Regions from separate parts of the Cellulosimicrobium sp. EB106-03-01-XG111 genome, predicted to be linked through region 3. Evidence: riboswitches for the same ligand, from Rfam matches in the RefSeq annotation. Region 3 holds a riboswitch; each other region holds the start of a gene.
What was found. Region 3 has a riboswitch for thiamine pyrophosphate ahead of thiO (glycine oxidase ThiO). Riboswitches for the same ligand answer to the same signal wherever they lie in the genome.
Positions count from the first base shown of each region.

Region 1: it holds a riboswitch for thiamine pyrophosphate, as region 3 does, so the genes downstream of both, AC3WT4_RS11685 (TenA family protein) here and thiO (glycine oxidase ThiO) in region 3, are expected to answer to the same signal.
Region 2: it holds a riboswitch for thiamine pyrophosphate, as region 3 does, so the genes downstream of both, AC3WT4_RS01750 (thiamine ABC transporter substrate-binding protein) here and thiO (glycine oxidase ThiO) in region 3, are expected to answer to the same signal.
Region 4: it holds a riboswitch for thiamine pyrophosphate, as region 3 does, so the genes downstream of both, thiD (bifunctional hydroxymethylpyrimidine kinase/phosphomethylpyrimidine kinase) here and thiO (glycine oxidase ThiO) in region 3, are expected to answer to the same signal.

Region 1 covers NZ_JBYTEQ010000013.1:38,052-45,719, forward strand. Annotated here, with positions in the region: gene AC3WT4_RS11660 (Ig-like domain-containing protein) at 1-1,156, shown strand, start outside; gene AC3WT4_RS11665 (ClpP family protease) at 1,243-1,908, shown strand; gene AC3WT4_RS11670 (ATP-dependent Clp protease proteolytic subunit) at 1,908-2,513, shown strand; gene AC3WT4_RS11675 (DUF6882 domain-containing protein) at 2,545-3,495, opposite strand; gene AC3WT4_RS11680 (helix-turn-helix domain-containing protein) at 3,567-4,049, opposite strand; gene AC3WT4_RS11685 (TenA family protein) at 4,164-4,916, opposite strand; TPP riboswitch at 4,907-5,035, opposite strand; gene AC3WT4_RS11690 (VOC family protein) at 5,122-6,048, shown strand; gene AC3WT4_RS11695 (VOC family protein) at 6,133-6,528, shown strand; tRNA gene AC3WT4_RS11700 (tRNA-Leu) at 6,571-6,647, opposite strand; gene AC3WT4_RS11705 (NAD(P)/FAD-dependent oxidoreductase) at 6,800-7,668, opposite strand, start outside.
Region 2 covers NZ_JBYTEQ010000001.1:394,009-401,676, forward strand. Annotated here, with positions in the region: gene AC3WT4_RS01740 (ABC transporter permease) at 1-1,999, opposite strand, end outside; gene AC3WT4_RS01745 (ABC transporter ATP-binding protein) at 1,996-2,766, opposite strand; TPP riboswitch at 3,076-3,180, shown strand; gene AC3WT4_RS01750 (thiamine ABC transporter substrate-binding protein) at 3,263-4,354, shown strand; gene AC3WT4_RS01755 (ABC transporter permease) at 4,467-6,137, shown strand; gene AC3WT4_RS01760 (ABC transporter ATP-binding protein) at 6,137-7,231, shown strand; gene AC3WT4_RS01765 (DUF4235 domain-containing protein) at 7,324-7,644, shown strand; gene AC3WT4_RS01770 (response regulator) at 7,648-7,668, opposite strand, start outside.
Region 3 covers NZ_JBYTEQ010000007.1:204,852-212,519, reverse strand. Annotated here, with positions in the region: gene AC3WT4_RS09210 (PspC domain-containing protein) at 1-809, shown strand, start outside; gene AC3WT4_RS09205 (hypothetical protein) at 809-1,411, shown strand; gene AC3WT4_RS09200 (hypothetical protein) at 1,559-2,365, opposite strand; gene AC3WT4_RS09195 (glycosyltransferase family 4 protein) at 2,591-3,751, shown strand; gene guaA (glutamine-hydrolyzing GMP synthase) at 3,756-5,369, opposite strand; gene thiE (thiamine phosphate synthase) at 5,412-6,125, opposite strand; TPP riboswitch at 6,170-6,272, shown strand; gene thiO (glycine oxidase ThiO) at 6,262-7,554, shown strand; gene thiS (sulfur carrier protein ThiS) at 7,560-7,668, shown strand, end outside.
Region 4 covers NZ_JBYTEQ010000009.1:176,601-184,268, reverse strand. Annotated here, with positions in the region: gene AC3WT4_RS10400 (2-isopropylmalate synthase) at 1-1,512, opposite strand, end outside; gene AC3WT4_RS10395 (FadR/GntR family transcriptional regulator) at 1,692-2,384, shown strand; gene AC3WT4_RS10390 (quinone oxidoreductase family protein) at 2,411-3,472, shown strand; gene AC3WT4_RS10385 (hypothetical protein) at 3,469-3,750, shown strand; gene AC3WT4_RS10380 (DUF4862 family protein) at 3,789-4,787, shown strand; gene thiD (bifunctional hydroxymethylpyrimidine kinase/phosphomethylpyrimidine kinase) at 4,865-5,836, opposite strand; TPP riboswitch at 5,830-5,924, opposite strand; gene AC3WT4_RS10370 (hypothetical protein) at 6,002-6,226, shown strand; gene AC3WT4_RS10365 (SDR family oxidoreductase) at 6,299-7,183, opposite strand; gene pheT (phenylalanine--tRNA ligase subunit beta) at 7,180-7,668, opposite strand, start outside.

The sequences.
Region 1 (7,668 bases), on a different contig from region 3:
CCCGGAGACGCCGAGCGCGGTCCGCGCCGCGGACTCGCCGCTCAACGGCGGCTCGATCGACGTGTCGTGGAAGCCTCCGTTCGAGAACGGCGACGCGATCAGCGGGTACACCCTGCAGCGCTACAAGAACGGGGCCCGCGACGGCGCCGCGCTCAGCCTCACGGGGACGAGCCACAAGGCGACGGGTCTCGACAACGAGTCGTCGTACACGTTCACGGTGACGGCCGCGAACAAGGCGGGCCGGACGGCGGAGAGCGCGGCGTCCGCTGCGGTGGTCCCCTACGGGCGCCCCGAGGCTCCGCCCCGGCCGAACGTGCAGAACGTGGGCGGCGGCGGGCAGGACAGCGGCATCCCGCGCGTGTCCTGGGGCGCCGCCGACGCGAACGGCAGCCCCATCACGGGGTACACCGTCACCGCGTCGCCCGGGGGCGCGAAGAAGGACGTCACCGGCACGTCCGTCGACTTCACCGGCCTCCCCGCCGGGAACTACACGTTCACCGTCACCGCGACGAACAAGGGCGGCACGTCCACGTCGAGCCCGGCGTCCGGGTCCATCAGCGCGTACGGCAAGCCCAGCGAACCGGGCGTGTCCGTGTCCCGACTGAGCGCGACCTCGGGTCGCTTCTCGATCTCCGCGCCCTCGTCGAACGGCGGCAACGGCGTCTCGCGCTACAACTGGCAGATCGAGGGCGGGTCCAGCGGCTCGGGGCAGACGGTCGACGTCGGGAGCGACTACGACCAGACGTTCCGCCTCCGGGCGCAGGCGTGCAACGCCGCCGGCTGCGGGGCGTGGAGCGGCTGGGCGACGCACCGCACCGACCCGCGCCCGGTCCCGCCGACCATCTGGGTGACGCGTGGGCCGGGGAAGGCCACCGGCTCGTGGGGCGACTGCCAGAACACCAGCGTCTGCACGGTCTTCCGCGTCAACGCGAACGCGACGTTCCCCTCCGGCACCTACACCTTCGCGTGCTACTACGACGGGAACCGCATCGGCAGCTTCACGTGGACCGAGCACCTCAGCGCGGGCGGCTACGTCGACCTCGGGTGCATCCTGGGCAACCCGTACGGGACCCAGCGCACGGCCAAGGCCTACGTGACGATCAGCCCTGCACCGAGCGGCATCGTGGTCGAGCACCGGGACTGGCCCATCAGATAGCCCGGCGACGGCCGATCTGCCGTCGGCGAATGAGCCGACGGCAGATCGGCCTCCTCACGGGACCCGGCACGGCGCAGGGTGGTCGCATGACCACGCACCTGACCGGCCGACCCGCCGTCGGCGACCACCACCCGACCTCGCGCGCGGAGGCCGCCGCCCCGGCGGCCTCGTCGTTCGACGACCAGCTCACGACGCGTCTCCTCCACCAGCGCATCGTCGTCCTCGGCACGGCCGTGGACGACGCCGTCGCGAACCGCCTGTGCGCCCAGCTCCTCCTGCTCTCGGCGGAGGACCCGCGCGCGGACGTCGCGCTCTACGTCAACTCCCCCGGCGGCTCGGTGAGCGCCGGGCTCGCCATCTACGACACGATGCGGCTCATCCCCAACGACGTGTCGACCGTGGCGATGGGCTTCGCCGCGAGCATGGGCCAGTTCCTCCTGTGCGCGGGGACGCCGGGCAAGCGGTTCGCGCTGCCGCACGCGCGGATCATGATGCACCAGCCGTCGGCCGGGATCGGGGGCACCGCCGTCGACATCGCGATCCAGGCGGAGAACCTCGTGTACACCAAGGGGCTCATGCACCGGCTGCTCGCGGAGAGCACCGGGCAGTCCGTCGAGACCATCGCCGACGACTCCGACCGCGACCGCTGGTTCACCGCGCAGCAGGCGCTCGAGTACGGCATGGTCGACCGGATCGTCGAGAGCGTCGACGACGTCCGCCCCGCCCGCGCGGCCCGGAAGGTGGGGCTGTGATGGCGAGCTACACGATCCCGACCGTGGTCGAGCGCACGTCGCTGGGCGAGCGCGCGTTCGACGTCTTCTCCCGCCTGCTGTCGGAGCGCATCGTCGTCCTCGGCACGGAGATCGACGACGGCGTCGCGAACGTCGTCATGGCGCAGCTCCTGCACCTGGAGTCGGACGCCCCGGACCAGGAGATCGGGCTGTACATCAACTCCCCGGGCGGTTCGGCGACGGCGCTCATGGCGATCTACGACACGATGCAGTTCGTCCGGTGCGACGTCTCGACCATCTGCATGGGCCAGGCGGCCTCGGCCGCGGCCGTCCTGCTCGCGGCAGGGACGCCGGGCAAGCGGTTCGTGCTGGAGCACTCGCGCGTCCTGCTGCACCAGCCGTCGGGCGGCGGGGAGGGCACGATCTCGGACCTGTCGATCCAGGCCGAGGAGATCCTCCGGATCCGGTCCGAGACGGAGGAGGTGCTGGCGCGGCACACGGGCCAGACCGTCGAGCGCCTGCGTGCCGACACGGACCGCGACCTCGTGCTCACCGCGCGCCAGGCCGTGGAGTACGGCGTCGCGGACGCCGTCGTCACCTCGCGCAAGCTCGCCGCGGCGGCGTGACGCCCGCCCGCGGAGGCGACCCCGTGCGTCGTCAGCCGCGTCGCCGGAACCACGACCGGCGGCGCGGCTCGGGAGCCGTCTCCACGGGCGGCGGCTCGGGCGCGGCCGGTTCCGGCGCCGCGGGCTCGGGCTCGGGCACGGGCACGGGCACGGCCGGATCGTCCGCCGGCGGCTCCGAGACGGTGGGCCCGGGCGCCGTCGGTGCCGAGACCGCAGGGTCTGTCGCGGCGGGATCCGGCACCACGGGCTCCGCCGCTGCGGCCTCGGGCGCGGTGGGCCGTCGGGACGACGCGGAGATGCCCGCGATCCGGCCACGCCCGTCGAACCGCACGGTCACGGTGCCGTCGGGCACGTCGAGCACGACGGCGCCGGTCCCGTCCTCGACGGACGGCAGGCCGCGCGCGCTCGCGTAGGACGCGACGGCGCGCCGGTGATCGACGACCGTGACGGACAGCAGCCCCTCGCTCAGCGTGCGCACGACGCGCGGCACGGTCGGCGCGGGCAGGGCGAGGTCGGCGTCGTCCAGGAGGAACCACGCGCGCGTGCCGCCGCCGACGGGCGCGCTGTAGTGGGTGAACGACCCGGTCACGGCCTTGGCCGCGAGCGCGAGCCGGTGGGCGAGGTCCTCGGCGAGGGGGAGCTCCGGCTCGGCGGCCTCGCGCAGCCCGGTCCGCCGCGCGCTCTCGGCGGCGGTGAGCACGCGGTCGGGGAAGCCGTTGACGTTCTGCCACGCCCACATCCACGTGCCCGGACCGGGCGCGGCCGTACCGAGGAACTGGAGGCGGCACGTCGCGGTCCCGCCGTCGGGCGCGGTGAAGGTGAAGACGCCCGTGGTCATGTCGGCGGCCCAGGCGTCGTCGCCATGGAGGTCCGACAGGTGGAGCTGGTGCTCGTGGGAGAGGAACGCGGCGTCGTCGACGAGGTCCTGGAGGGCCGGGGCGTCCTGGGCTGCCGTGCCGTGCGCGGTCTGCGGCTCCGTCATGGACCGACGGTAGCGGCGCGCACGGTGCCCGGCCTCCGCACGACACGCGGTGCGGTGCGGTGGGACCCCGCTCAGGCCGCGAGGAGCAGGACGTCGCCGGCGCGCGCGGTCGGACGGCCCAGGGTCTCGGCGACGGGGAGGTCGCGCACGGGCTCGCCCACCGGCGCGACGTGCCGCGGCGCGGAGAGGGCACCCCGCTCCCGCGCGGAGGACAGCACGCGGACGGGTGCGAGCGGCCGCAGCTCCTCGCCCGTGCGGGCGACGAGGTCGACGAGCCGCAGGCCGAGGGCGCCGCAGACGGCGGCGAGGACCTCGGACGACGCCTCCTTGCGCCCGCGCTCCACCTCGGACAGGTAGGCGGTGGAGACGCGCGCGGCGACCGCGACGTCGACGAGCGTGCGCCCCTGCGCGAGCCGCGCCCGCCGCAGGATCCCACCGATGACGTGGCGCAGGAGGGGTTCCGCCCGCCCGCCCGCCCGGGAGCGGGGGCGCGGCGTCACCACGTCCGGCACCGCGTCCCGCACCCCGTCCGGCACCGCGCTCGTCGCGTCCATGCGATCACGCTACCCGCGGCCCACCCGGGTGCCGAGGCACCCGGGTGGGGATCTGCTGCTGGCGTAAGGCCGGGCGCACGGCGCGGCGGCCGGCCGCGCGCCCGGCCGGGCGGGTCACCAGCGCTCGAGCGACCAGGCCATCTGCCAGAAGCGGATCTCGTGGCGGCAGCTCAGCTCGAACGCGCGCTCCATGCGCGCGCGCTCCGCCTCGCCCGCGTCCGCGGCGAGCGCGTCGAGGCGCGCGCGCAGGTCCGTGAGGACGTCCTCGGTGCGCTCGGCCGCGTAGAACTGCCACCAGCCCGCGAGCGGGTGGTCGTCGGCGAGGGCGCCGGGCGTCGTCTCGCGCTCGCCGAGCCAGAAGCGCCGCGCGGACCAGATGTAGGTCCACGGGCACGGCAGCAGCGCGGCGAGCAGCACGCCGAGCGAGTCGCGGCCGGCCGCCGTCATGTGGTCGACGTAGGCCTGCGCGCTCGGCGCGAGGCGGTGCGTCTGCGCCTCCTCGTACGTCAGGCCGAGGAAGTCGCACATGGCGTGGTGCGCGTGCGACTCGTCGTCGAGGAGGAAGCCGGCCTTGTCGTGGAAGTAGGCCGCCCACGACCGGTCGGGCGCGAGGGCCATGCCGAGGCCGTAGCAGCGCAGGTAGGCCGTGAGGTACTGGTGGTCCTGGCCCACGTAGTGGCGCACCGCGGCGGGCTCGACGGAGCCGTCGCGCAGCCCGGCCAGGAAGGGGTGGTCGTAGAACGTCTCGAAGAGGTCCGCGTACCGGCGGGCGAGGTCGGCGGTGAAGCCGGTCTCCTCCTGCCGGACGAGCGCGGTCGGGTCGTCCGCGAGGACAGGGTTCAGGGTGATGGCAGCAGGCGTCGTCATGCCCACGTTCCTCCGCTCGTGCTAGCGAGATCAGGTTCGACGGGTCCGGGCGGCCGTACCGCTCGTCTCAGTCCCTCGGCCCGGGCCGTGGCCCGGGCGGGACGCCCCGCGTGGTTCGCGCCGACCCTAGCAAGGACGGCGCCGGTGCGGGAGCCCTCGCCGCGGTGTGGGAATATAGTTGTAGCGACAACAAGTTGGAGGAGACATGACCACGAGCACCCCGGGCGCGCCGACCGACCGCCTCCTGTCCCCGTCCACGAGCATGGACGCCGTCACGCTGCGCGTGGGCGACCTCGAGCTCATGACCTCGTACTACACGGGGGCGTTCGCGCTCGCCCCGCTCGAGGAGCGGTCGCGCGGCGCCGAGGTGCACCGCGTGCTGGGCCGCGGGCGCACGCCCATGCTGCGCCTCGTCCACACCCCCGGGCTCCCGCCCGTCGACCCGCGCCAGGCCGGCCTCTTCCACACGGCCTTCCTGTTCGACGACGGCCCGAGCCTCGCCGCGACCGTCTACCGCGCCGCGCAGGACCGCCGCGGCACGTTCGTCGGGTCGAGCGACCACCTCGTCAGCGAGGCGTTCTACTTCACCGACCCCGAGGGCAACGGCGTCGAGCTCTACACCGACCGCCCCCGCGAGACGTGGGTGCGCGAGCACGGCCAGATCCTCATGACGACGACGTTCCTCGACCCGAACGACTACCTGCGCACGCACCTCGACCAGGAGACGTTCGACGCCGGGCCCTCGCTCGCGGGCCGCGTCGGCCACGTGCACCTCCAGGTCGGCGACGTCGCGACCGCCCACGCCTTCTACGTCGACGCCGTCGGCTTCGAGGCGACGCTCACCGGGTACAGCGGGGCGCTCTTCGCGTCCGCCGGCGGGTACCACCACCACGTCGCGATGAACGTGTGGAACAGCGCGGGTGCCGGGCCCCGCGCCGCGAGCCTCGGGCTCGGCGACGTCGCCGTCACGGTGCCGGGCCGCGAGGACCTCGACGCGCTCGTCGCACGGCTCCGCGCGCGCGGGCTGGAGCACGCGGACGACGGCCGCTCCGTCGTCGTGCACGACCCGTGGGGCACGCGCGTGACGCTGTCCGTGCCGGGCACGACGACCGAGGAGCTGCTCGCGCGCTGAGGCCCGCCGGCCCGGGCACGGAGAGCGCGCCCGGGACGCGAGGCGCACGATGGGAGGACCCGCCGAGCGCACCGAGGAGCGACCGTGTTCCGCAGCCTCTTCCCCGTCCTCACCGTGGCCGATCTCGACCGGTCGCTGGGCTTCTACCGCGACCTGCTGCGCGGGACGGTCGAGTACGCCTTCCCCGACGACGGTCCGCCCGTCTACGTGAGCGTGCGCGTGGGCGGGTCACCGCTCGGGCTCGGGCAGGGCGACCCGCCTCCGGCGGACACCCGCGTCGTGCTGTGGGTGTACGTCGACGACTGCGACCGCGCCGTCGAGCACCTGGCGGCCGCGGGCGTGCCCGTCCTGGAGCCGCCCGCGGACCAACCGTGGGGCGAGCGCGTCGCGCGCGTGCAGGACCCGGACGGCACCGTCGTGATCCTCGGCCAGGAGGCCGCTCCCCCGGCCGAGCCGGAGGGCCCGACGGGGCTGTCCTAGCCCGGGGAGCCCTGGCGCCGCGGAGCCGACCGCCCGTCGGCGTGGTGCCCCCACCGGGACTCGAACCCGGAACACGCCGGGTTTAAGCCGGCCGCCTCTGCCAGTTGGGCCATGGGGGCGCGGGCCGAATCTACCGCGCGCGCGGGGCTCCCCGGGCCCGTCGGCACGACGGCCGCCCGCTCGGGACCCGGACGCGACGAGGGGCGAGCCGCACGCGCGGCTCGCCCCTCGTCGTCGGGCACGACAGCCGGGCCAGTGCCCGGCCGCGGCCTCAGGAGGCCTTCGCCGCCGGCGTCCGGTCGTCGGCGTCGACGGTGCCCGCACCGGACTCCGCCGCGGCCGCCGAGCCCTGCGCGGTCTGCTTGACCGGGTCGCCGTCCTTCTTGGGCGGGACGGACGCGGCGCGGAACTCCGCGCGCGGGTCGTGCAGCGAGCCGAGCGACACGAGCTCGCGGCCCATGAGGAACTGGCCGATCCAGCCGATGAAGATGCGGATCTTGCGGTTGCCCGTCGGCATCGCCATGACGTGGTAGCTGCGGTGCATGAGCCACGCGAGCGTCCCGCGGAGCTTGAACACGCCGAACAGCTCCGCGACGCCCTTGTACAGACCGAGCGACGCGACCGTACCGACGCTCTTGTGGCGGTACTCGACCGGCGGCTCGCTGTGCAGCTCGAGCGCGAGGTTGTCGGCGAGGCGCGTGGCCTCACGGATGGCGTGCTGCGCGTTCGGCGGGCAGAACTTGCCCGGGTTCAGCACGTCCGGGACGGCGGCGCAGTCGCCCGCGGCCCACGCGTTCGGCACGACGTTGCCGTCGGCGTCCGCGACCTGGAGCGTCGGCAGCACGGTGATGCGGCCCAGCTTGTCGACCGGGAGGTCGGACGACTCCTTGAGGACCGGGTTCGCCTTGACGCCCGCGGTCCACACGATCGTGTCGGAGTCGAACTCGACCCCGGTCGAGGTGACGACGTGGCCGTCCACGCACGACGACAGGAACGTGCTGAGGTGGAACTCGATGCCGCGCTTCTTCAGCTCGTCGAGCGCGTACTGCGCCATGGGCTCGCTGAGCTCGGGCAGGATGCGGCCCGCGCCCTCGATCATGACGAAGCGGAGGTCCTTCTCCTCGATCGTCGCGTAGTTGC
Region 2 (7,668 bases), on a different contig from region 3:
CCGTCGTCGTCGCGCCGACGGAGGCCGCCACGTCGGGCGGCAGGAGCAGGTCGACGGAGAACGCGTGCGAGTCGACCACCGCGCCGATGCGGACCTCCTGGGCCGGGAGGTCGGGCCGTGCCGGGTCGGCGAGCGTGAGGACGTCGCCCAGCGCCCAGCCGTGCTCGTCGAGCGCGTCCGCCATGACCGCGGCCTCGCCCTGCGCGTACGCGGCGAGGTCGCCCTCGGTCGCGGTCGTGCGCACGGAGCGGCCGAAGCCCTCGGCGGGGAAGCCGACGACGAGCTGCGGGTCCCCGTCGACGACGACCTGCCCGTACGTCGTGACGTCGACCGCGGCGACGCCGGACACGTCGCGGACGTCGCCCGCGACCCCGTCGGGGAGGTACGGCGTGGCCGAGCGGACGACGAGGTCGGCCGCCGTCTCCTGGTCGACGATGTCCTGCACGGAGGCCCGCGCCGACAGCGCGAGGACGGACGTCGTCGAGACGAGCGCCATCCCGACGACGAGCGCGCCCGCGGTCGCCGCGGTCCGCCGTGGCTGGCGCGTGACGTTGCCGCGCGCGAGGCCGCCCAGCGGGCGGACCAGCGCGACGAACGGCGCGGCGAGGACGGTCAGCACCGGGCCGACCGCGAGCGGGGCGAGGAGGAGCACGCCCGCGACGACGCCGGCCGCGCCGAACCCGAGGAGGGCCGCGCCGCCGCCGCCGACGACGGTCGACGCGACGACGAGCCCCACGCCCGCGAGCAGCGCGAGGGTCCCGACGGCGGCACGCACCCGCCCGGTCCCGGCGGGCCGGACGACGTCGGCGCGCATCGCCTCCACCGGGCGCACGAGCGCGGCGTGCCGCGCGGGCAGCGCCGCGGCGAGCACCGAGACCACGATGCCGACCACGAGCGGGACGACGACCCCCGTGGTCGTGACGGGCAGCGAGCCGGACAGCTCCATCCCGACCGCGCCCAGGCCGGTCCGGGCGAGCTCCGCGAGGCCGAACCCGGCCCCGACGCCGAGCAGCGCGCCCACGGCGCCGACGACCGCCGCCTGCCCCACCACGGAGCCGAACACCTGCCCGGGCGACGCGCCCACCGCGCGCAGGAGCGCGAGCTCGCGCGTGCGGCGTCGGACGTGCATGGAGAACGTGGTGGTGATGATGAACGTGCCGACGAACAGCGCGAGCGCGGCGAAGACCAGCAGGAACGTCGACACGAACCCGAGCTGGTCGGCGATCGCGTCGCTCGTCTCGTCCCGCAGCTCGGCGCCCGTCAGCGCCTCGGCGCCCGCGGGGAGCGCGGTCGCGACGGCGTCGCGCAGCGCCTCGGGGGAGACGCCGTCGGCCGCGTACAGGGCGACCGACGGGACGAGGCCGTCGGGCGCGTACGTCGTGGCGGCCGTCCCCGCGTCGAGCAGGACGATCGTCGCGCCCGCCATCGGCGCGGACAGCGAGACCTCGCCGACCACGCGCACGGGCCGCACGGCGTCGCCGAGCACGACGTCGGTCGTGCCGCCCACCGCGAGGCCCGACGCCGCGAGCGTCGCCGACTCGAGCGCGACCTCGCCGCCGTCGCGCGGCGCGCGGCCGTCCACCACCTGGGGGCCCGGGTCGCGGGGATCGTAGGCGACGGCGATGCTCGGCGCCTGGCTGCTGAGGACCGCGGTCCCGTCCGCGCCCACGAGCACGGCGGGACCGCTCACCTCGGGGAGAGCGAGCGCGACGTCGTCGCGCGCGCCGAGGTCGCGCGCCAGGTCCGCCGGGACGAGGCTGCGCGCACCGCCGACCTGGGCCGACGCCGACATCAGCGCGTCCCCGGCCGACGACGCGCCGCGCACGTATGCGTCCGCCTGGACCGACGAGGCGACGATGCCGTCGAACGTGGTCGCGAGCATCGCGCGCAGCGCGAACGTGCCGGTCACGAACGCGACGCCGATCGTCACGGCGAGGACCGAGAGGACGAGCTGCGCGCCGTGCGCGCGCACGCCGCGCAGCGCGATCCGGCCCATCATCGGGCAGCCGCCGTCGTCGCTGCCGGGGCGGCGTGCGCCGGGGCCGGCGCGGCGGGCGTGAGGGAGCCCAGCGTGTCGAGGACCGCCTGGGGCGTGGGGTCGTGGAGCTCGGTCACGAGGCGGCCGTCCGCGAGGAAGAGCACCCGGTGGGCGTACGACGCCGCGGTCGGGTCGTGCGTGACCATCGCGACGGACTGGCCGAGGTCGTCCACGGACGCGCGCAGGAAGCCCAGGACCTCCGCGGCGGCGCGCGAGTCGAGGTTCCCCGTCGGCTCGTCCGCGAGCACGATCGCGGGCCGCGACACCAGCGCCCGCGCGCACGCGACCCGCTGCTGCTGCCCGCCCGACAGCTCGGCGGGCCGGTGCCCCAGCCGGGGGCGCAGGCCCACGGCGTCGACCACGCGGTCGAACCACTCCCGGTCGACGGGGCGCCGGGCGATCGCGAGCGGCAGCACGATGTTCTCCTCCGCCGTGAGCGTCGGCACGAGGTTGAACGACTGGAAGACGAACCCCAGGCGCGTGCGCCGCAGGCGCGTCAGCCGGCGCTCGCTCATCGCGGAGACGGTCTCGCCGTCGACGACGACGGTCCCAGCCGTGGGGGAGTCGAGCCCCGCGAGGCAGTGCAGGAGCGTGGACTTCCCGGACCCGGACGGGCCCATGATCGCCGTCAGCCGACCCTTCTCGACGTCCACGTCCACGCCGTCGAGCGCACGCACCGCGGCCTCGCCGCGCCCGTACGTCTTCACCAGCCCGCGCGCGGTCGCGATCGCGGGTCGCGCAGCGCCCTCAGCGCCCTCAGCGGGCGGGCCCTCGTGCGGGGTGCTCCGCCGTGCCGCGCCTGTCGTCGTCACGTCCTCGTCCGTCCTCTCGTCGTGCCGCTGCGCGGGAGCGTCGTGGCTCGCCGGGCGGCGTCGTCCTGTGGTGGCCGCCGGGGCTCCCGGCGGCCGTACCGACCCTCCCGCGGCGCGCGTGCCCGCGGCATCGGGGACGGGCCCCGAACCGTCCCTGGTCCGCGGTCTCCGGTGCTCAGGGTTCTCTCAGGGGACTCTCCGGGTGAGGGGCCGGTGTAGGCTCGCGGTGAACGACAGGGGAGCTCCTGGAGGAGCTGAGAGTGCGGACCACCGCAGACCCTCGAACCTGATCCGGTTAGCACCGGTGGAGGAAGTCGGGAATCTCGATCACCTGCTCGCGCGGTCCGTCGCGCCCACCCGGCGCGCGGCTCGTCGGGCCGGTGGACCCCTCCTGAACGTCCAGGGAGGACACATGCAGCACACGACCACCGTCGCCCGCCGCGGCCGGGCCCTCGCGACCGGCGTGGGCGCGACGCTCGCGCTCCTCGCCCTCGCGGCCTGCTCGGGTGGCGACGGCGCCGGGGGCGACGACGCGTCGTCGGGCAGCGGGGGCACCGTCACCCTGGTGACCCACGACTCCTTCGCGGTGAGCGACGACGTGCTCGCCGCGTTCGAGGAGGAGAGCGGGCTCACGGTCGAGCAGGTCGCGCCCGGCGACGGCGGCGCGCTGGTGAACCAGCTGATCCTCACGAAGGACTCGCCGCTCGGCGACGTCGTGTTCGGGATCGACAACACCTTCGCGTCGCGCGCCGTCGACGAGGGCGTCCTCGAGCCGTACACGCCCGCGGGCGTCTCGGAGTCCGCGGCGTCGTACGCGGTCGGCGACGGCGGCGAGCTCACCGCCGTCGACCTCGGGGACGTGTGCGTCAACGTGGACCACGCGTGGTTCGCCGACGCGGGCATCCCCGAGCCCGTGACGCTCGAGGACCTGGCGAAGCCGGAGTACCGGGACCTCCTCGTCGTGACCAACCCCGCGACGTCGTCGCCGGGCCTCGCGTTCCTCCTCGCGACCGTCGGGGCGTTCGGCGAGGACGGCTGGGAGGACTACTGGGCGGACCTGCGCGCCAACGGCGTGAAGGTCGTCGACGGCTGGTCCGACGCGTACTACGTGGACTTCTCCGGCTCGGAGGGCGCAGGCCCGCGCCCGCTCGTGCTGTCGTACTCGACGTCGCCCGCGTTCACGCTCACCGAGGACGGCTCCGCGTCGACCACGGGCGCGCTGCTCGACACGTGCTTCCGCCAGGTCGAGTACGCGGGCGTGCTCGCGAACGCGAAGAACCCCGAGGGCGCGCAGCAGCTCCTCGACTTCCTCGTGAGCGAGACGTTCCAGGCCGACGTCGCCGACCAGATGTACATGTACCCGGCCGACGACTCCGTCGCGCTGCCCGACGGCTGGGCCGAGTTCGCGCCGCTCGCCGACGAGCCCTTCGAGGTCGCGCCCGCCGACGTCTCGGCGCACCGCGACGAGTGGATCAAGGCATGGACGGCGACGGTCGTCGACTGACCCCCGGTCCACGAGCGACCACGGCTCTACCTCGCGGGGGAGAGCCGTGGTCGCGCGAGGGAGAGCCGTGGTGAGGGGTCGGGGGGTCCGGCGGGGCGGTGTCGGGCGCGGGGTGCTGTGGGGTCTGGCGGCGGCGGTGCCGCTCGCGTTCCTCGGGGTGTTCTTCGCCTGGCCGGTCGTCACGCTCGTGGCGCGCGGGTTCGTCGGGGACGACGGCGGCCTCGACCTCTCGGGGTTCGCGGAGGTCTTCTCCGAGCCCCGCACGTGGCGGATCGTCGGCCTCACGCTCTGGCAGGCCGTGCTCGGCACGGCGCTGTCGCTGCTGCTCGGCGTGCCCGGCGCGTACGTGCTGTACCGGTGCCGGTTCCCCGGACGGCGGGTCGTGCGCGCGCTCGTCACGGTCCCGTTCGTGCTGCCGACCGTCGTCGTCGGCGTCGCGTTCCGGTCCCTGCTCGTGCAGGGCGGCCCGCTCGGGTTCCTGCGGCTCGACGAGACGTTCGCGGCGATCGTCGTCGCGCTCGTGTTCTTCAACTACTCCGTGGTGGTGCGCACGGTCGGCGGGCTCTGGGAGCACCTCGACCCGCGCGCCGAGCAGGCCGCGCGCGCCCTCGGCGCGACGCCGTGGCGCGCGTTCCGCACCGTCACGCTCCCGGCGCTGACGCCCGCGATCACGAGCGCCGCGTCGATCGTCTTCCTCTTCTGCGCGACGGCGTTCGGCGTCGTGCTCGTGCTCGGCGGCATCCGCTACGGGACCATCGAGACGGAGATCTGGATCCAGACGACCCAGTTCCTCGACCTGCGCACCGCCGCGGTGCTGTCGGTCGTGCAGCTCGTGGTCGTCGCGGCGGCGCTCACGGTCGCGAACCGCACGCGGGCCCGGCGCGAGCGGGCCCTGAACCTGTCGTCCTCGGCGTCGTCCGCGCACCCCCTGCGCCTGCGGCGCGACGGCCGTCCGACGGGCGACCTCGCGCCTGCCGCGCTCACCGCGGCCGTGGTCGTCGTGCTCGTCGGGCTCCCGCTCGGCACGCTCGTGGTGCGCTCGTTCCGCGTCCCGGGCGGCGGCTGGGGCCTCGACAACTACGCGAACCTCGGCACCACGGGCGGGCGCAACGCCCTGTCCGTCACCGTGTGGGAGGCGGCGGGCAACTCGCTGCGCACCGCCGCGCTCGCGACCGTGCTGGCCGTCGTGATCGGCGGACTCGTGGCGCTCGTCGTGTCCCGGCGCCCGCGCTCGCGCGGGGGTCGGCGCGCGATCTCGGTGCTCGACTCGGTGTTCATGCTGCCGCTCGGGGTCTCCGCGGTGACGGTCGGCTTCGGCTTCCTCGTCACGCTCGACCGGCCGCTCGGCCTCGACGTCGACCTCCGCACGTCGGGGCTCCTCGTGCCGATCGCGCAGGCGGTCGTCGCGACGCCGCTCGTCGTGCGCACGGTCCTGCCGACGCTGCGCGCCATCGACCCGCGGCTGCGCGAGGCCGCCGCGACCCTCGGCGCCGCGCCCGGGCGCGTCTTCCGCACGGTCGACGGCCCGATCGCCGCCCGGTCGCTCGGGCTGGCGGTCGGGTTCGCGTTCGCCGTCTCGCTCGGGGAGTTCGGTGCGACGTCGTTCCTCGCCCGCCCGGACAGCGCGACCCTGCCGGTCGTGATCTTCCGGCTCATCGGCCGCCCGGGCGCCGAGAACTACGGCATGGCGCTCGCGGCGAGCGTCGTGCTCGCGCTGCTCACCGCGACCGTGATGCTGCTCGCCGAGCGGTTGCGCGGCGACCGACCCGGAGGAGAGTTCTGATGGTGCAGACCGACCCCGCCCCCGCGTGCACCGGCGCGCCGGAGCCGTCGCGCCCCGGCCCCGGGGAGGCCGCCGGGCTCGCGGTGCGCGACGTCGTCGTGCGGTACGGCGGGCGCGGCGCCGGGGGAGCGAGCACGGACCCCGGCACGACGGCGGTCGCGGGCGTCACGCTCGACGTCGCGCCCGGCGAGGTGCTCGCCCTGCTCGGGCCGAGCGGGTGCGGCAAGTCGAGCCTGCTGCGCGCCGTCGCCGGGCTCGAGCCGGTCGCGGCGGGCGCCGTGGCGTGGGACGGCCGCGACCTCACGGGCGTCCCCGTGCACCGTCGCGGGTTCGGGCTCATGTTCCAGGAGGGCCAGCTCTTCCCGCACCGCGACGTCGCGGGCAACGTCGCGTACGGGATCGCGGGGCTGTCGCGCGCCGAGCGCGACGCGCGCGTGTCCGAGCTGCTCGACGTCGTCGGGCTCGCCGGGTACGAGCGGCGCGCGGTCGCGACGCTCAGCGGGGGCGAGCGCCAGCGCGTCGCGCTCGCGCGGTCGCTCGCGCCGCGCCCCCGGCTGCTCCTGCTCGACGAGCCGCTCTCCGCGCTCGACCGCGGGCTGCGCGAGCGCCTCGCGCTCGACCTGCGTGAGGCCCTGCGCGCCACCGGCACGACGGCCGTCTTCGTCACCCACGACCACGACGAGGCGTTCACCGTCGCCGACCGCGTCGCCGTCATGGACGCGGGCCGGCTCCTCCAGGTCGCGCCGCCCGAGGACCTCTGGCGCGCGCCCGCGTCGCGCCGCGTCGCGGAGTTCCTCGGCTACCAGGCGTTCGTCCCGCACGGGCCCGCGAACCTGCTCGCGGTCGGCCCGCGCGGCCTGCGCCTCACGACCGAGGGCGTGCCGGCGTCGGACGACGCGTGGGACGCGACGGTGGTCGGGAGCGTCTTCCGCCGCGGTGCGGTCGAGGTGACCGTCGACGTCGACCTGCCCGGCGCCGACGGCGGTGCGCCCGCCCGGCTCGTGGCGCTCGCAGGCGCCCCGTCGGTCGTCGAGCCAGGCGACCGGGTGCGGGTCGTCGTCGACCCGGCGGGGTGCGCCGTCGTCCCGGCCTGACGTCCCGGCCTGACATCCGGCCTGGCGCCCCCCGGCGGGCCGCCCGGGCCGTGCGACGAGCGAGAGCGCCGCAGCCGACCTAGCGTCGGGGGATGGACGACGTGACGACCGGTGACCACCCCCCGGAGAAGAACGGCAGCAAGTCCGCGAAGATCCTGTACCGCCCCGTCGGCATCGTCAGCTCCGTCGTGGGCGGGCTCGTCGCCGGGCAGGTGTTCAAGCAGATCTACAAGCGGGTCTCGCCCGGCCACCGCAAGGACGCCCCGACACCCCTGCAGTCGGAGTACCCGCTCAAGGAGATCGTGCTCGCCGCGCTCCTGCAGGGCGCGGTCTACGCGGTCGTGAAGGCGCTCATCGACCGCGGCGGGGCGCGCGCGTTCGAGCGCTGGACGGGGGAGTGGCCGGGCGACTGACGGTCAGTCGAGGCCCGCGGCGTG
Region 3 (7,668 bases):
CGTACACGCCGGGGGCCCCGTACACGCCGGGCGTCACGTCGCCGCTCGGGCACCACGGGGCCGCCGCCCAGGGCCGCGGACCGCAGCCGCCGCGCCCGCCGCAGCCCCCGCGCGCCCCGCGCCCGCCGAAGCCCCCGCGACCGCGCGGCCCGGGTGCCACGACGACCGGCGTCGTCGTCGGGCTGAGCCTCCTGCTCGGGGCGCTGCTCCTGGTGATCGACCGCCAGGGCGAGCTGCCCTGGCCCGTGTTCCTCACGTGGGCCGGCCTCAGCGGGATCCTCGCCGGGCTCGCGATCGTCGTGAGCGGCCTGCGCGGGCGGACGAGCGGCGGCCTCGGCTGGCTCGCGGTGGTCCTGCTCGTCGTCGCGCTCCCCGCCTCGGCGTGGCGCACGACCCCGTTCACCGTGTTCGTCGACGACTCCGTGCGGACCGTCACCGACGGCACGCACCGCATCACCGACCCCGACGTCGCCGAGCAGGGGTTCGGCGTGTCGTTCGGCGACCCGCGCATCGACCTGTCCGACCTGGACCTCTCCGACGCGACCGCCGGCTCGCCCGTCGAGGTCCCCGTCCGGCTCGGCGCGGGCGACGCGACGGTCGTCGTGCCGGACGGCGTCCCTGTCCGCGCCGAGGTGCAGGTGCTCGCGGGCAACGCGCGCTGGCACGTCGACGGCGACCGCCAGGAGATCGGCGGGGTCAGCACGCAACCGGTGACGTTCGACAACGACGAGGTCCAGGCGGGCGACGACCCGCTGCTCGTGCTGCAGGTCGAGGTCGGCGCCGGCCAGGTCACGATCGAGGAGGACTGATGAACGACGAGAACCGCCGCGACGACGAGACGCGGCCGCTCGGGGACGAGCTGTTCGAGCCCGCCCGCACGGAGCACCCGGCGTCCGCGGCGGGCCCGACGGTCCCGCTCCCGGCCGTGTCGTCCGCGGCCGACAGCCGCACGACGACGCCGCTCCCGGCCGCGACGCCGCTCGCCGACGTCGGGGCCACCACGCCGCTGCCCACCGCGCCGTCGGTCGACCCGCTGTCGGTCGACGGACCGTCGGTCGACAAGCGGTCCGGGGACGCCCCGTCTGCCGGTACACCGCCCGTCGGTGCGCCGCCCCTCGGGGCGGCGTCCCACGGCGCGCCCCCGACGACGTCGGGCGCCGGCCCGTCGTCCGCGGCGGGGCAGACCGGTCTCGGCGGGATCGCGGACCCCGGCCCGCTCCCGCGGCGCGGCCCGCGCGTCGCCACGATCGTGTGGGGCTTCGTCATCGTCGCCTTCGCCGTCGTGGTGCTGGCGGCCGCGCTCGGCGCCCGCGTCGACCTCGGGCTCGCGACGATCGTCGTGCTCGCCGCGGCGGGTGTCACGCTCGTCGTCGGGTCGATCGTCTCCGGCGCACGACGCCGTCGGGGCTGAGCCGCACCGGGACCTCCGGGCACGCCGAGGGCCGTGGCACGTCGTGCCACGGCCCTCGGTGTGCCCGAGCGACGCCGCCCCGCACGCTCTCCCCGGTGCGACCCGGTGGGAGCGGGTCCTCGGCGCCCGGACGGGCGGCCGGGACGGTCAGGGGGTCGGCTCGTCGCCCCGCCGCGTCGGGCCGTCGGCCCGGTGCTCGGGCGTGGTCGGCCCGGTGGTCGTCGTCGGGGTGTCGGGCGAGGCCGCGGGTGAGGAGCCCGGCGCGCTCGGCGTGCCCGTGCCGGCGGCACCGGTCGGCTCGACGGGCGTCGCGGTCGTGCCGGGTGCGGCCGCGCGGGCCTCGGCGCCGGGGGTCGAGAGCGCGGACGGGCGGCCGGGGGACGTCGGCTCGGGACGCACGGGAGGCGCCGTCGGCGACGGCTCGACGTGCCCCGGTGACGCGTGCGCAGGCGCGGCGTGCCGGCCGGAGTCCGACAGGTCGCCCGACGACGAGTAGCCGCCCGGGGTCTCGACGGCGACGCTCGGCCCGCCCGCGAGCCGCCGCAGCGCGATGCCGACGAGGATGAACAGGATGCCCAGCCCGATGACGAGGGCGCACACCCCGAACGCCACGACGGAGGTGAACAGCGACGCGCGCAGGAACGAGGCCGTCATGACGGTCTGGCGCGTCGGGTCGTCCTGGTCGAGCTCGGCGTAGGTCTTGCCGTCGCTCGCCTCGAGCGCGTGCTTGTTGATGACCTCCGCCTGCGCGTACGCGGTGAGCGGCCCGTTGACGTGGCGCCCCGCGAGGAACGACGCGTCGTCCGAGACGGTGATCTCCTCGGCGGAGAGCTGGTTCGACACGACGATCCATGTGCCGATGCCCGCGAGGAGAAGGATGATGCCCGCGATGATCGACACGAGGCCGATGCCCCGTGCCCCCTTCGTCGGTGTGACGGTGACGGTGCTCGACATGGCGCGTTCTCCCCTTCGTCAGGACCCACCTGCAACCGCCCGCGCGAGGCGGCCCGCGGGTGCGGGCCGGTCACGTGACGGTCGAACCACCCATACGGGGCCCACGGTAGCGACGGGAGACGCCCACCGCGCGGCGAACGCGCACCTCAGGGCGGGCGCGCACGTCAGGGCAGGCGCGGCGGCGACCGCACGGCCCGCCGAGTTCGGGATGGGAGGATGCCGTCCGTGCGCATCACCCACCTGACCGACTGCTACCTGCCGCTGCTCGGCGGCATCGAGACCCAGGTCGCGCGGCTCGCGCAGCAGCAGGCGGCCGCCGGTCACGACGTCGCGGTCGTCTGCACGACGCCCGCGCGCCCCGGCGCCCACGGCGTGTCGACCGAGCGGGACGGCGACGTCACGGTGCACCGGCTCGCCGCGCGCGTCCCGGGCGGCTACCCCGTGCACCCGCGCGCGCCGCACCACGTGGCGCGGATCGTGCGCGACGAGCGGCCCGACGTCGTGCACCTGCACATGGGCGTGCTGACGCCCTCCACGCAGGCGTCGCTGCGCACGGTCGTGCGCGCCGGGCTGCCCGCGGTCCTCACCGTGCACAGCGTGTGGGGCGGCGCGGAGCGCGCCTTCGCCGGGCTCGACCGCGTGGTCCGCTGGTCCCGCTGGCCCGTGCTGTGGTCGGCCGTGAGCGAGCTGACCGCCGCTCCCCTGCGCCGCATCGTCGGCGACCGGGGCGAGGTCGTGGTGCTGCACAACGGCCTCGACCTCGACGCGTGGCGCGTCCCCCGCACCGAGCGTGCCGACCGCATGGAGGGCGCGGCCGTCCACGTCGTGGCCGCGACGCGGTTCGCCCCGCGCAAGCGCGTGCTGCCGTTCCTGGAGGTCGTGCGCGACGCCGTCGCGCGCCTCCCCGAGGGGGCGCTCCACGTGACGCTCGCCGGGGACGGCCCCGAGCTGCCCGACGCGCGGCGCTTCGTCGCGGAGCACGGGCTGGGGTCGGTCGTGTCGCTCCCGGGGCGCCTCGACGCGACGGGCCTCCAGCGGCTCTACGCGCGCGCCGACGTGTTCGCCGCGCCCGCCGTCGAGGAGGCGTTCGGCATCGCCGCGCTCGAGGGCCAGGCCGCCGGGCTGGCGGTCCTCACCCGCTCGCAGTCGGGCGTCGCGGAGCGCCTCGCCGACGGCGTCGACGCGCTCGTCGCGGACGACGACCCCGGCCTCGCGGACGCGCTCGTGCGGCTCGCGACCGAGGACGGCCTGCTCGACCGGATCATCGCCCACAACCGGGACGTGCCGTCGTCGGCCGGCTGGCCCCGCGTGCTCGCCGACGTGGAGCGGGCATACGAACGGGCCGCGACGATCACCGTGGATCGTCGGGCCCGCCCGTCCCGCTAGGGGGTCACTCCCACTCGATGGTGCCCGGGGGCTTGCTCGTCACATCGAGCACGACGCGGTTGACCTCGGAGACCTCGTTGGTGATGCGCGTCGAGATGACGGACAGCACGTCGTAGGGCAGGCGCGTCCAGTCGGCCGTCATCGCGTCCTCGGACGAGACGGGGCGCAGCACGATCGGGTGGCCGTAGGTGCGGCCGTCACCCTGGACGCCGACCGAGCGGACGTCGGCGAGCAGCACGACCGGGCACTGCCAGATCTCCTGGTCGAGGCCGGCCTTCGTGAGCTCCTCGCGCGCGATCGCGTCGGCGGCGCGCAGCGTCTCGAGGCGGTCCGCCGTGACCTCGCCGACGATGCGGATACCCAGCCCCGGGCCCGGGAACGGCTGCCGCGCGACGATCTCCTCGGGCACGCCGAGCTCGCGGCCGACCGCGCGGACCTCGTCCTTGAACAGCGTGCGCAGCGGCTCGACGAGCGAGAACTGGAGGTCGTCGGGCAGGCCGCCGACGTTGTGGTGGCTCTTGATGTTCGCCGCGCCCTCGCCACCGCCGGACTCGACGACGTCCGGGTAGAGGGTGCCCTGCACGAGGAACTTCACCTCGGCGCCGTCCTCGCCCGCGTCCTCGACGATCTGGCGCGCCGCGTCCTCGAACACGCGGATGAACTCGCGGCCGATGATCTTGCGCTTCGTCTCCGGGTCGCTGTGCCCGGCGAGCGCGGTGAGGAACCGCTCCTTCTCGTCGCGGATCACGAGGTTGACGCCCGTCGCCGCGACGAAGTCGCGCTCGATCTGCTCGACCTCGCCCGCGCGCATCAGCCCGTGGTCGACGTGCACGCACGTGAGCTGGTCGCCCACCGCGCGCTGCACGAGCGCCGCGGCGACGGCGGAGTCCACGCCGCCCGAGAGCGCGCAGATGACGCGCGCGTCGCCCACCTGGGCGCGGATCGCCGCGACCTGGTCCGCGATGACGTTGCCGGGCGTCCAGTCGGGGGCGAGGCCCGCGCCGTCGTACAGGAAGTGCTCCAGCACGGTCTGGCCGTGCGCGGAGTGCTTGACCTCGGGGTGCCACTGCACGCCGTAGAGGCGACGCTCGCGGTCCTCGAACGCGGCGACCGGCGAGCCGGACGACGTCGCGAGGACCTCGAAGCCCTCGGGCGCGCGGTGCACGGCGTCGCCGTGGCTCATCCACGTGGTCTGGTTCTGCGGCGTGCCGTCGAGCAGCACGCCCGCGGCGCACACCTCGACCTCGGTGCCGCCGTACTCGCGCAGGCCCGTCTGGGCGACCTCGCCGCCGAGCGCCTTCGCCATGGCCTGGAAGCCGTAGCAGATGCCCATGACGGGCACGCCGGCCTCGAACAGCGCCGGGTCGACGAACGGGGCACCCGTCGCGTACACGGACGAGGGACCGCCCGAGAGGATGATCGCGGCCGGGTCCTTGGCGAGCATCTGCTCGACCGTGAACGTGTGCGGCACGATCTCGGAGTAGACGTTGGCCTCGCGCACGCGGCGCGCGATGAGCTGCGCGTACTGGGCGCCGAAGTCGACGACGAGCACGGGCCGCGGGGTCGAGGCCACCTCGGCGGTGGTGGGGGTGTCGGGAGCGGTGGCGGGTGACGTCACCCGTCCAGGATAGTCGCCGTGCGGCGAGGCTCGTCCCGCGTCTCAGGCGTCGGCGCGCGCGACGGCGCGCTCCAGGACCCGCTCGCGCAGGGCGCGGGCGGCGGCCTCCGGGTCGCTCGCCCCGGTGATCGCGCGCACCACCACGATCCGGGTCGCGCCCGCGTCGAGGACCGCGTCGAGCCGGTCCGCGTCGATGCCGCCGATCGCGAACCAGGGCGTCGCGGGCCGGGTCGCCGCGACGTCCCGCAGCAGGTCGAGGCCGACGGCGGCCCGTCCCGGCTTCGTCGGGGTCGCCCACAACGGGCCCACGCAGAAGTAGTCCACCGCCGGGTCGGCCTCCGCCGCGGCCGCCTGCGCGGCCGAGTGCGTGGACCGGCCGAGCACGGGCCCCGCGCCCAGCAGCGCCCGGACCGCCGGCACCGGCAGGTCGCGCTGACCCATGTGCACGACCGGTGTGCCCGTGACCGACGCCACGTCCGCCCGGTCGTTCACGGCCCACAGCGCGCCGTGCTCCGTCGCGACCCGCGCGACGACCTCCTGGAGCTCGAGCTCGCGCGCGACGTCGAGCGTCTTGTCGCGCAGCTGCACGACGTCCACCCCGCCCGCGAGCGCCGCCCGCAGGAAGTCCTCGAGGTCGCCGCGCTCCTCGCGCGCGTCCGTGCAGAGGTACAGGCGGGCGTCGGCGAGCCGGGCGCGTGCGGCGTCCGCCGCCGACGGGGCGAGGGCGGCCGGGGTGGTGGAGGTCTCGGAGCTCACCCGCGGGAGCCTAGCCCCGGCGCGTCCGCCGCAGGAGGTACTGTGGCCGACAGCACGGGAGCCCCGCACGGGGCTGAGAGGGCGTCGCCGCCGACCGTCGAACCTGATCTGGGTCATGCCAGCGAAGGGAGCGCACATGAGCCTGTCCGTCCGCCCGTCCGCGGGTGGCTCCGCCGTGCCCGGCGAGGCACGCGACGTCGTCGTCGTCGGGGGCGGGATCGTCGGCCTCGCCGTCGCGTGGCGTGCGGCGAGCGCGGGCATGACCGTCACGGTGCTCGACCCGGCGCCGGGCGCGGGCGCGACCCACGCCGCCGCGGGGATGCTCGCACCGGTGACCGAGGCCGACTTCGGGGAGGAGGCCGCCCTGCGGCTCCACCTCGCGGCCGCCGCGGCGTGGCCCGCGTTCGCCGCGGACCTGCACGCGGCGACGGGGGCGGACGTCGGGCTACGGACCGCCGGGACGCTCACCCTCGCCTACGACGCGGACGACCTCGCGCTGCTCCGTCGCGTCCTCGCCCTGCACGCGGTGCACGGTCTCGCGTCGCAGGAGCTCACCGTCGCCGACGCGCGCCGCCGCGAGCCCTACCTCGGGCCGCGCGTCGCCGGGGCCGCGTGGGCGCCCGCGGACCACGCGGTCGACCCGCGGGCGACGCACGCCGCGCTGCTCGCGGCGCTCGGCCGACGCGACGCCCCAGGCGCGGGCTCGGCCACGGGGGCGCGCGTCGTCCGCGCGGCCGCGACCCGGCTCGCGCTCGACCCGGCCGGGCGCGTCGTCGGCGTGCACGACGACGCGGGCCGGCTCCACCGCGCGGGTGCGGTCGTCGTCGCGGCGGGCTGGCAGTCGGGCGCCCTGCTGGTGGGCGTGCCGGGCGTCGTCGTGCCCACCCGCCCGGTGAAGGGACAGACGCTGCGGCTCGACGCGGGCCCGGACCTCGCGCTGGAGCACGTCGTGCGCGGGCTCGTACAGGGCCGGCCGGTGTACGTCGTGCCGCGCGACGCCGAGCCGGAGGGGCCGCGCGCCGGGCACCGGGAGGTCGTCGTCGGGGCGACCACCGAGGAGAACCCCGACGACCGCCGCGCCACCGCCGGCGGCGTCTTCGCGCTCCTGCGGGACGCGCGTGCCCTCCTGCCGGGGATCGACGAGGCCGCGCTGGTCGAGGTGACGCCGCGGGCCCGCCCGGCGACCCCGGACAACCTCCCGCTCGTCGGGCCCACGGACGTCCCGGGGCTGCACCTCGCGACGGGCCACGGCCGCAACGGCATCCTGCTCGCCCCGCTCACGGCCGACGCCGTCGTCTTCGGGCTCGGCGGCCTCCCCGAGCCCGGCTCGACCGAGCCGGGCGGGACCGCCCCCGGGGACGACGTCGCGACCGCCCTCGCGACCGCCCGCACCGACCGCTTCGTCCGCACCGCCACGACACCGAGGTGAGACCCGTGACCGCACCCGCATCCTCCGCGCTCGTCAACGGCGAGCCGTACCCGCTCGACGGCGACGTCGACCTGGAGCGGCTCGTCGCCGCGCTCGTCCCCGCCTACGTCGCCG
Region 4 (7,668 bases), on a different contig from region 3:
CTCGCCGTCGACCGTGACCACCAGGTCGAGGTGCTCCGTGCCGTCGTCGGAACGTCGGCTCGTCCACGCGACAGGCTCGACGGCGCCCGTGCGCGCGTACGCGGTCTCGAACAGGCCCAGGAGGGCGTCGGAGGTGACCTCCGCCCCGGTCGTGTCGGCGTGCTCCTGGACGCGGCGCGCCAGGTCCACCTGGAGGCACCGGGGCAGGTCCAGGCCGTGCACGGACTGCAGCACGTACGCGACGCCGCCCTTGCCCGACTGGCTGTTCACGCGCACGAGGGCCTCGTACGACCTCCCGAGGTCCGCGGGGTCGACGGGCAGGTACGGCACGCGCCACGGCGCCTCCGCGGGGTCGAGGTCGGCCGCCGCGGCGTCGGCCCGGTGCCGCGCCATCCCCTTGCGGATCGCGTCCTGGTGGGTGCCGGAGTAGGCGGTGTGCACGAGGTCGCCCACGTACGGGTGGCGCGGGTGGACCTCGATCCGGTTGCACGCCACGACGACGTCACGGATCGCGTCGAGGTCGGAGAAGTCGACCATCGGGTCGACGCCCTGCGCATGGAGGTTGAGGCCCAGCGTGACGAGGTCGACGTTCCCGGTGCGCTCGCCGTTGCCGAACAGGCACCCCTCGACGCGCTGCGCCCCGGCGAGGACGGCGAGCTCGGCGCACGCGACGCCGGTCCCGCGGTCGTTGTGCGGGTGGACGGAGAGGATGACACCGTCGCGCCGCGCGAGGTTCCGGTCCATGTACTCGATCTGGTCCGCATAGACGTTGGGCGTCGCGACCTCGACCGTGGCGGGGAGATTGAGGACGACGGGCCGCTCGGGCGTCGCGTCCCAGAGCGTCGTCATGCGGTCGCACACGTCGAGCACGTAGTCGGGCTCGGTGAGGTTGAACACCTCGGGCGAGAACTCGAAGCGGACCCGCGGGTCGTCGCCGGCGTGGCGCAGCACCTCGGTCCCGGCGTCGGTGATCAGCCGGGCGAGCTCCTCGCGGTCGCGGCCGAGCACGACGTCCCGCCAGACGGGCGCCGTCGCGGCGTACACGTGGACGACGACCGGGTTGCGCAGCCCGCGCACGGCCTCGACCGTGCGCGCGATGAGGTCGGCGCGCGCGGCGGTGAACACGACGACGGTCACGTGCTCGGGCGCGAGGTCGGTCTCGGCGAGCAGGCGCACGAAGTCGAAGTCGGTCTGCGACGCCGACGGGTAGCCCACCTCGATCTCGGTGTACCCCATCGCGACGAGCAGCTCGAAGAAGCGGCGCTTGCGCCCCGGGTCCATGGGTTCCGCGAGCGCCTGGTTGCCGTCGCGCAGGTCGACGGGGACCCACAGCGGCGCCTCGGTGAGCCGGCGCGCAGGCCAGCGGCGGTCGGGCAGGTCGGGCACGTCGACGCGGGCGTGGACGTCGGCGTAGCGGGACGACGGCATGGGCGAGGGGCGCTGCCGGTTCCACGAGGGCGTGGTCGTGGCGGAGGGGCGGTCCGTGCGGGCAGAGGTGGCGGAGACGGTCATGGCGGTCCTTCGGCTGGAGCCCCGTGGTGGCCGGGGCGGGACGACCGGCGCACGACGGACCCCCACGGCGGGGGGCCGGTCCGGTCAGACCCCGCCGTGGCGCCGAAGGAGGAGCGCCGTCCAGGACATGCGGGGTACGCTAGCCCCGATCAAGTCCTCAGACAACCTGAGAGGTTTCCATGACCGCGCTGCAGCGGCGCCCCCTGGCCGACCAGGCGGCCGAGCTCCTGCTCGAGCGCGTGCGCTCCGGCGCCTGGCCCCTCGACCACCGGCTGCCCGGGGAGCAGGCGCTCGCCGCCGAGCTCGGCGTCGGCCGCTCGACCGTCCGGGAGGCGATCCGCCAGCTCGCGGGCCGCGGCGTCCTCGACAGCCGCCAGGGCTCGGGCGTGTACGTCGTCTCGACGGATACCACCGACGACTGGGACGAGGTGCTGCGCCGCGGCGAGATCGTCGACGTGCTCGAGGTGCGCGCCGCGCTGGAGGTGGAGGCCGCCGGGCTCGCCGCCGCGCGCCGCACCCCCGCGGACCTGCGCACCATGACGACGGCGCTCGCTCGCCGCGGGCAGGTCGCGGCGACGGCGTCGCCCGCCGAGTACGTGGACGCGGACCTCGCGTTCCACCGGGCGGTCGTCGACGCCGCGCACAACGCCGTGCTGGCCGAGCTCTTCACGACCTTCGTCCCTCGCCTGCGCCGCGCGATGGTCGCCATGGTCGATCTCGACCGGGCGGGCACGACGCACCGGCACGACCAGGACGCGCACGAGGCGATCCTCGACGCCGTGCGCGCCCGGGACGCCGGCCGCGCCTCCGCGGCGGCGCGCGAGCACCTCGCCGCCGTGCACGCGAAGGTCGCCGGGGACGGGCGACCCTGACCGCCGCACGACCCTAGGCTGGGGGCATGCACGCGATCGTGGCCCGCGCGGCGGGCGGCCCCGAGGTCCTCGAGCACACCGAGCTGCCCGACCCGTCGCCGGGTCCGGGGCAGCTCCTCGTCCGGTCCGCGGTGGCGGGCGTGAACTTCATCGACACGTACAAGCGCTCCGGCGTGTACGCGATGGAGTACCCGCACGTCGTCGGGAGCGAGGGGGCAGGGGTCGTCGCCGAGGTGGGCGAGGGGGTCGAGGGGTTCGCCGTCGGGGACCGCGTCGTGTGGACCGAGGCGCCGGGGTCGTACGCGGACCTCGTCGTCGTGGACGCCGAGCAGGCTCTCCTCGTGCCGGACGCCGTCTCGCTCGAGGACGCGACCGCCGTCGCGCTCCAGGGGCTCACCGCGCACTACCTGTGCACGTCGTCGTACCGCGTGCGTCCGGGCGACCGCGTCCTCGTGCACGCGGGCGCGGGCGGCGTCGGGCTGCTCCTGACCCAGATGCTCGTGGCGCGGGGGGCGCACGTGATCTCCACGGTCTCGACCCCCGAGAAGGCGGAGCTGTCCCGCGGCGCGGGCGCCGAGCACGCGATCCAGTACACGGCGTTCGCCGACCTCACGGCCGAGCTGCCGGAGGTCGTGCGCGGCCTCACGGGCGGCGAGGGCGTCGCGGCGGTGTACGACTCGGTCGGCAAGGACACGTTCGACGCGTCGCTCGCGTCGCTGCGCCGGCGCGGCACGCTCGTCCTCTACGGCGGCTCGTCCGGGCAGGTCCCCCCGTTCGACCCGCAGCGCCTCAACGCGGGCGGCTCGCTGTTCCTCACGCGGCCCAAGCTCGCCGACCACACGGCGACGCGCGCGGAGCTCGTTGAGCGCGCGACCGAGGTGCTCGGCGCGGTCGCGGGCGGCACGCTGCGCGTGCGCGTCGGCGCGACGTTCCCGCTCGCCGACGCCGCCGACGCCCACCGCGCGCTCGAGGGCCGCGCGACCACCGGCAAGGTGCTGCTCCTGCCCGCCGGGGCGGACGGCGCGGCCGGCACCACGGCCCGCACCACGACCGGCGCCTCGACCGGCACCTCGACCGGCACCGCGTGAGCTGGGACTGGGTGCCGCCGCGCCCGGGCGAGGAGGACGGCTCCGACGGCGGCCCCTCCCCCGCGCTGCGCCGCACCGCGACCGTGCTCGCCGTGCTGCTCACCGCGGTGTTCGTCGTCTACTACGTGACCGCGGCGGTGCGCCAGCAGGCCGACGCGTGCGTCGCCGACCGGCCCGCGGGCGTCGCGGTGCAGGACGTCGAGACACGGTGGCGCTGGGTCACGCCGGGCTACACGTGCGAGTACGCCACCACCGACCAGGACGTCGCCCGCGCCTGACGAGCCCGACCGTTCCCCACCACGACCGACGAGGACCGATGACCAACCTGCACGACCGCCCCCTGACCCTGCTCGGTGCCTACGCCCTCGCGGGCGTCCCCGACCCGGGCGGCTGGTACGCCGCCCTCGACGAGGACGGCCTCGACGGCCTCGAGCACCCCGTCGACCCGGACGACACGCACGCGCTCGCGACGACCGCAGCCGCGCTGCCGCCGCACTGGGTGCTGCTGCCGACGACGGTCGCCGCGACGGCCCGCCGCGCCGCGGCCGACCGCGCCTACGGCCTCGCGTCCGACGACGAGGAGGGCCGGCGCGCGGCGGTCGACGGCGTCGCGCGCGTCCTCGCGGCCGTGACCCGGCTCGCCGAGGCGGAGGGTCGGCGACGCGTCGTCGCGGTCGAGCTCCAGTCCGCGCCCGGTCCCGGCCGCGGGTCCGGCGCGGCGCTCGCGCGCAGCCTCACCGAGCTGGCCGCCGTCGCGCCCGCCGGGCTGCCGCTCGTGGTGGAGCACTGCGACGCGCCGCGACCGTGGGGCGTCGCGGAGAAGGGGTTCCTCGCGCTCGACGACGAGATCGCCGCCGTCGCGCGCGCCGCCCGGGACACCGGCCACCCGCTGCACGTGGGGCTCAACTGGGGCCGGTCCGCCATCGAGGGGCGCAGCGCCGCCACGCCCGTCGAGCACGCACGGGCGGCCGCCGCCGCGGGCCTCCTCGCGAGCGCGATGCTCTCGGGTGCCAGCGGGAGCCCGGGCCGGTGGGGCGCTCCGTGGGCGGACGCGCACGTGCCGCCCCACGGCCCGGACCCCGCGCTCCCCGGCCCGGACGAGACGATGCTGGGCCCGGCCGAGGTGCGCGAGTTCCTCGCCGCGGCTGGTCCCGTCCCGCTCGTCGGCGCCAAGGTGACCACGCGGCCCGCGGACGCCCCGCCCGCGCAGCGCCTCGCCGTCGCGCGCGCGACGCTCGCGGTGCTCCGCGACGCGCTGGCCGCCGTCGCCCCCGACACCGGTGCCGACCGCGCAGCGAGCCGCCCCGCCGGCTGAGCGCGTCCCGCGGGCCGCGCCCGTCCGGCTCGGCCCCGAGCCCGACCGGGCGCAGCTCGGGCCGACCTCGCGCAGCCTCAGCCCTCCGGCACGGGCGCCGAGCGGTGCAGGTGGTCGACGGGCCCGCGGCCGGTCCCCACCCGCAGCGCGGCGCCCGCGCGCAGCGCGCCCGTGAGCCACTCCTTCGCCTCGCGCGCGGCCTCCTCCCAGCTCGCGCGCTGCGGGCGCAGCGCCGCGAGCGCCGCCGAGAGCGAGCACCCGGTGCCGTGGGTGTGGGGCGTGTCGACGCGCGCGGCGTCGAACGTCGTGACCGTGGCCGCCCCCGGCACGCGACCCGACGTCGGCCCGGGCGCGGGGACGACGAGCGCGTCGGGCGACGTGCGCCCGGTGAGGTGCCCGCCCTTGAGCAGCACGACGGCCCCGCTCGCCGCCGCGTACGACGTCGCCTGGCGCAGGGCGTCGTCCCACGTCGTCGCGGGCTCCCGCCCGCCGAGGACGGCGAGCTCGGGCAGGTTCGGCGTGACGACGTCCGCGCGCGCCGCGAGGTCGCGCACTGCCTGCTCGGCGCCGGCGTCGAGGAGGCGGTGACCGGACGTGGCGACCATCACCGGGTCCAGGACGACCCACGGCCGCGGACCTCCCGCGGCGGCGCGCGCCGCGGCGAGGTCGTCGAGCCACTCCCCGACCGTGCGGGCGTTCGCCTCGTCCGCCACCATGCCGATCTTCACCGCGTCGACCTCGACGTCGTCGGACACGGCGTCGAGCTGCGCGCGCAGGAACGCCGACCCGGGGACGTGCACCGACCGCACGCCGTGGGTGTTCTGCGCGACGAGCGCCGTCGTGACGGCCATGCCGTAGGCGCCGTGCGCGCAGAACGCCTTGAGGTCGGCCTGGATCCCGGCGCCGCCGGTCGGGTCGGTCCCCGCGACGGACAGGACGCGGGGGCGGGACGGGGCCGGGTCGGGCCCGCGGCCCGGGTCGGGGCGACGGTCACGGTCCGCGCGGGCGGGGACCGGGTCGGAGGTGTGCCGGGGCAGGGCGAGCGTCATCGCGCGGACATCCCTTCGCTGGTACGAGCCAGATCAGGTTCGACGGGTCTCATCTCAGCCCCGGTGCGGGGCACCCCGTGTCGCGGGCCATGCTACGCGGCGACCCGCGCGCTTTTCACCCGCCCCGACGCGTGAGACGACGCGCGTGCGCGCGTCTTTCCGGGTATGACCCAGCACGTCGCCCCCGCGACCCGCCCCTTCCTGCCGGACGCACCCGTCCCGGTGCAGGTGCCCGCCTTCTGCACGACCTACGACCGGGACGGTCGGCGGGTCGTGCTCACGGGCGTCATCACGCACGACGCGGGCGGCCTCGTGGCCTTCGAGTACGAGCACCCCGAGCGGGGCCTGTGGCACGTGTGGGTCGACCGGGACACGTGCGCTCCCCGGTGACCGGTGCCCCGGACGCACGGACGCCGCCCGACCGGGGGGTCGGGCGGCGTCGGCCGTGCGGGGTGCGCGCGCTCAGCGGGCGGGGAGCTCTCCCGGCATCGGGTCGTCGGCGCCCCAGCGCGTGACGCGCAGCCGACGGCCGTCCGGCCCGGGCAGCGTGACGCCCGCCCGGGCAGCCTCCTGGGCGGCCGTGCGGAGCGACTCGGGCGAGTCGTGCGTCACGCGCACGAACGCCCCCGAGAACGCGTCGAGCTCGCCGCGGGCGATGGCGACGACCATCTCGACCGTGCGCTCGACGGGCGTCCACTCCGTGCGGCCCTCGTGCATGACCATGGACGCCGTCATGTCGGTCTGCACGACGCCCGGCGACACCTCGAAGGTCCGCAGCCCGAGCGCGTGCCCCGAGCGGTGCAGGTTCGCCCCGAGGCGCAGGAGCGCCGTCTTGCTCGCGTTGTACGCGCTCGCGCCGTCCATGTCGTGCGAGCCCGCGCCGCTGTTGAGGTCGACGACGCGGCCGCCGCCGCGCGCGAGCATCCCGGGGACGACCGCGCGGGCGAGCAGGAACGGCCCGCGCACGTTGGTCTCCAGGACGGCCCACCACTCGTCGGGGTCCGCCTCCCACAGCGGCACCTCGGCGTCGACCCGGCCCGCGTTGTTGACGAGCAGGTCCACGCTCCCGAGCGCGGCCTCGGCCTCGCGGACGGCCGCGGCCACCGCCGCCGCGTCGGTCACGTCCGCCGTGACGACGACGGCCCGGCCCGCGCCGTCGAGCCCACCGATCTCGTCGGCCACGCCCGCGAGCCGGCCCGCGTCGCGCGCGAGGAGCGCGACGTCGAGGCCGGCCGCGGCGAGCCCGACGGCGACCGCGCGGCCGATGCCGCGTGACGCCCCGGTGACGAGCGCGGTGCGGGCGGGCGCGACGTCCGGCGTCGCGCCCGGCCCCGGTGCGCCGCTCATGCGCGCAGCTCCGCCCCGACGCGCTCGCGCGCGGCGGCCACGGCGCCCTCCCGGACCCGCGCGACGTCGTCGGCGGTGAGGGTGCGGTCCGCTGCGCGCAGCCGCAGCGAGAACGCGAGCGACTTGCGCCCGGCGCCCACCTGCTCGCCCGTGAAGACGTCGAACAGCGCGACCTCCTCGGCGAGCTCGTCGGCGCCCTCGACGACCGCGGCGCGCAGCGCCTCGGCCGGCACGTCGGCGGCGACGACGAACGCGAGGTCCTCCTTCGCCGCCGGGAACCCGGAGACCGGGGTCGCCTGCACGGGCTCGTCCGACGCACCGGCGACGAGCGCCGTCAGGTCGAGCTCGAACGCCACGGAGCGGGCGGGCAGGCCGACGTTCTCCAGCACCTTGGGGTGCAGCTCGCCCGCGTGCCCGACGACCGTCCCGTCGGCGAGCTCGAGGCGCGCGCAGCGGCCGGGGTGGAACGGGGCCCGCGCGGTGTC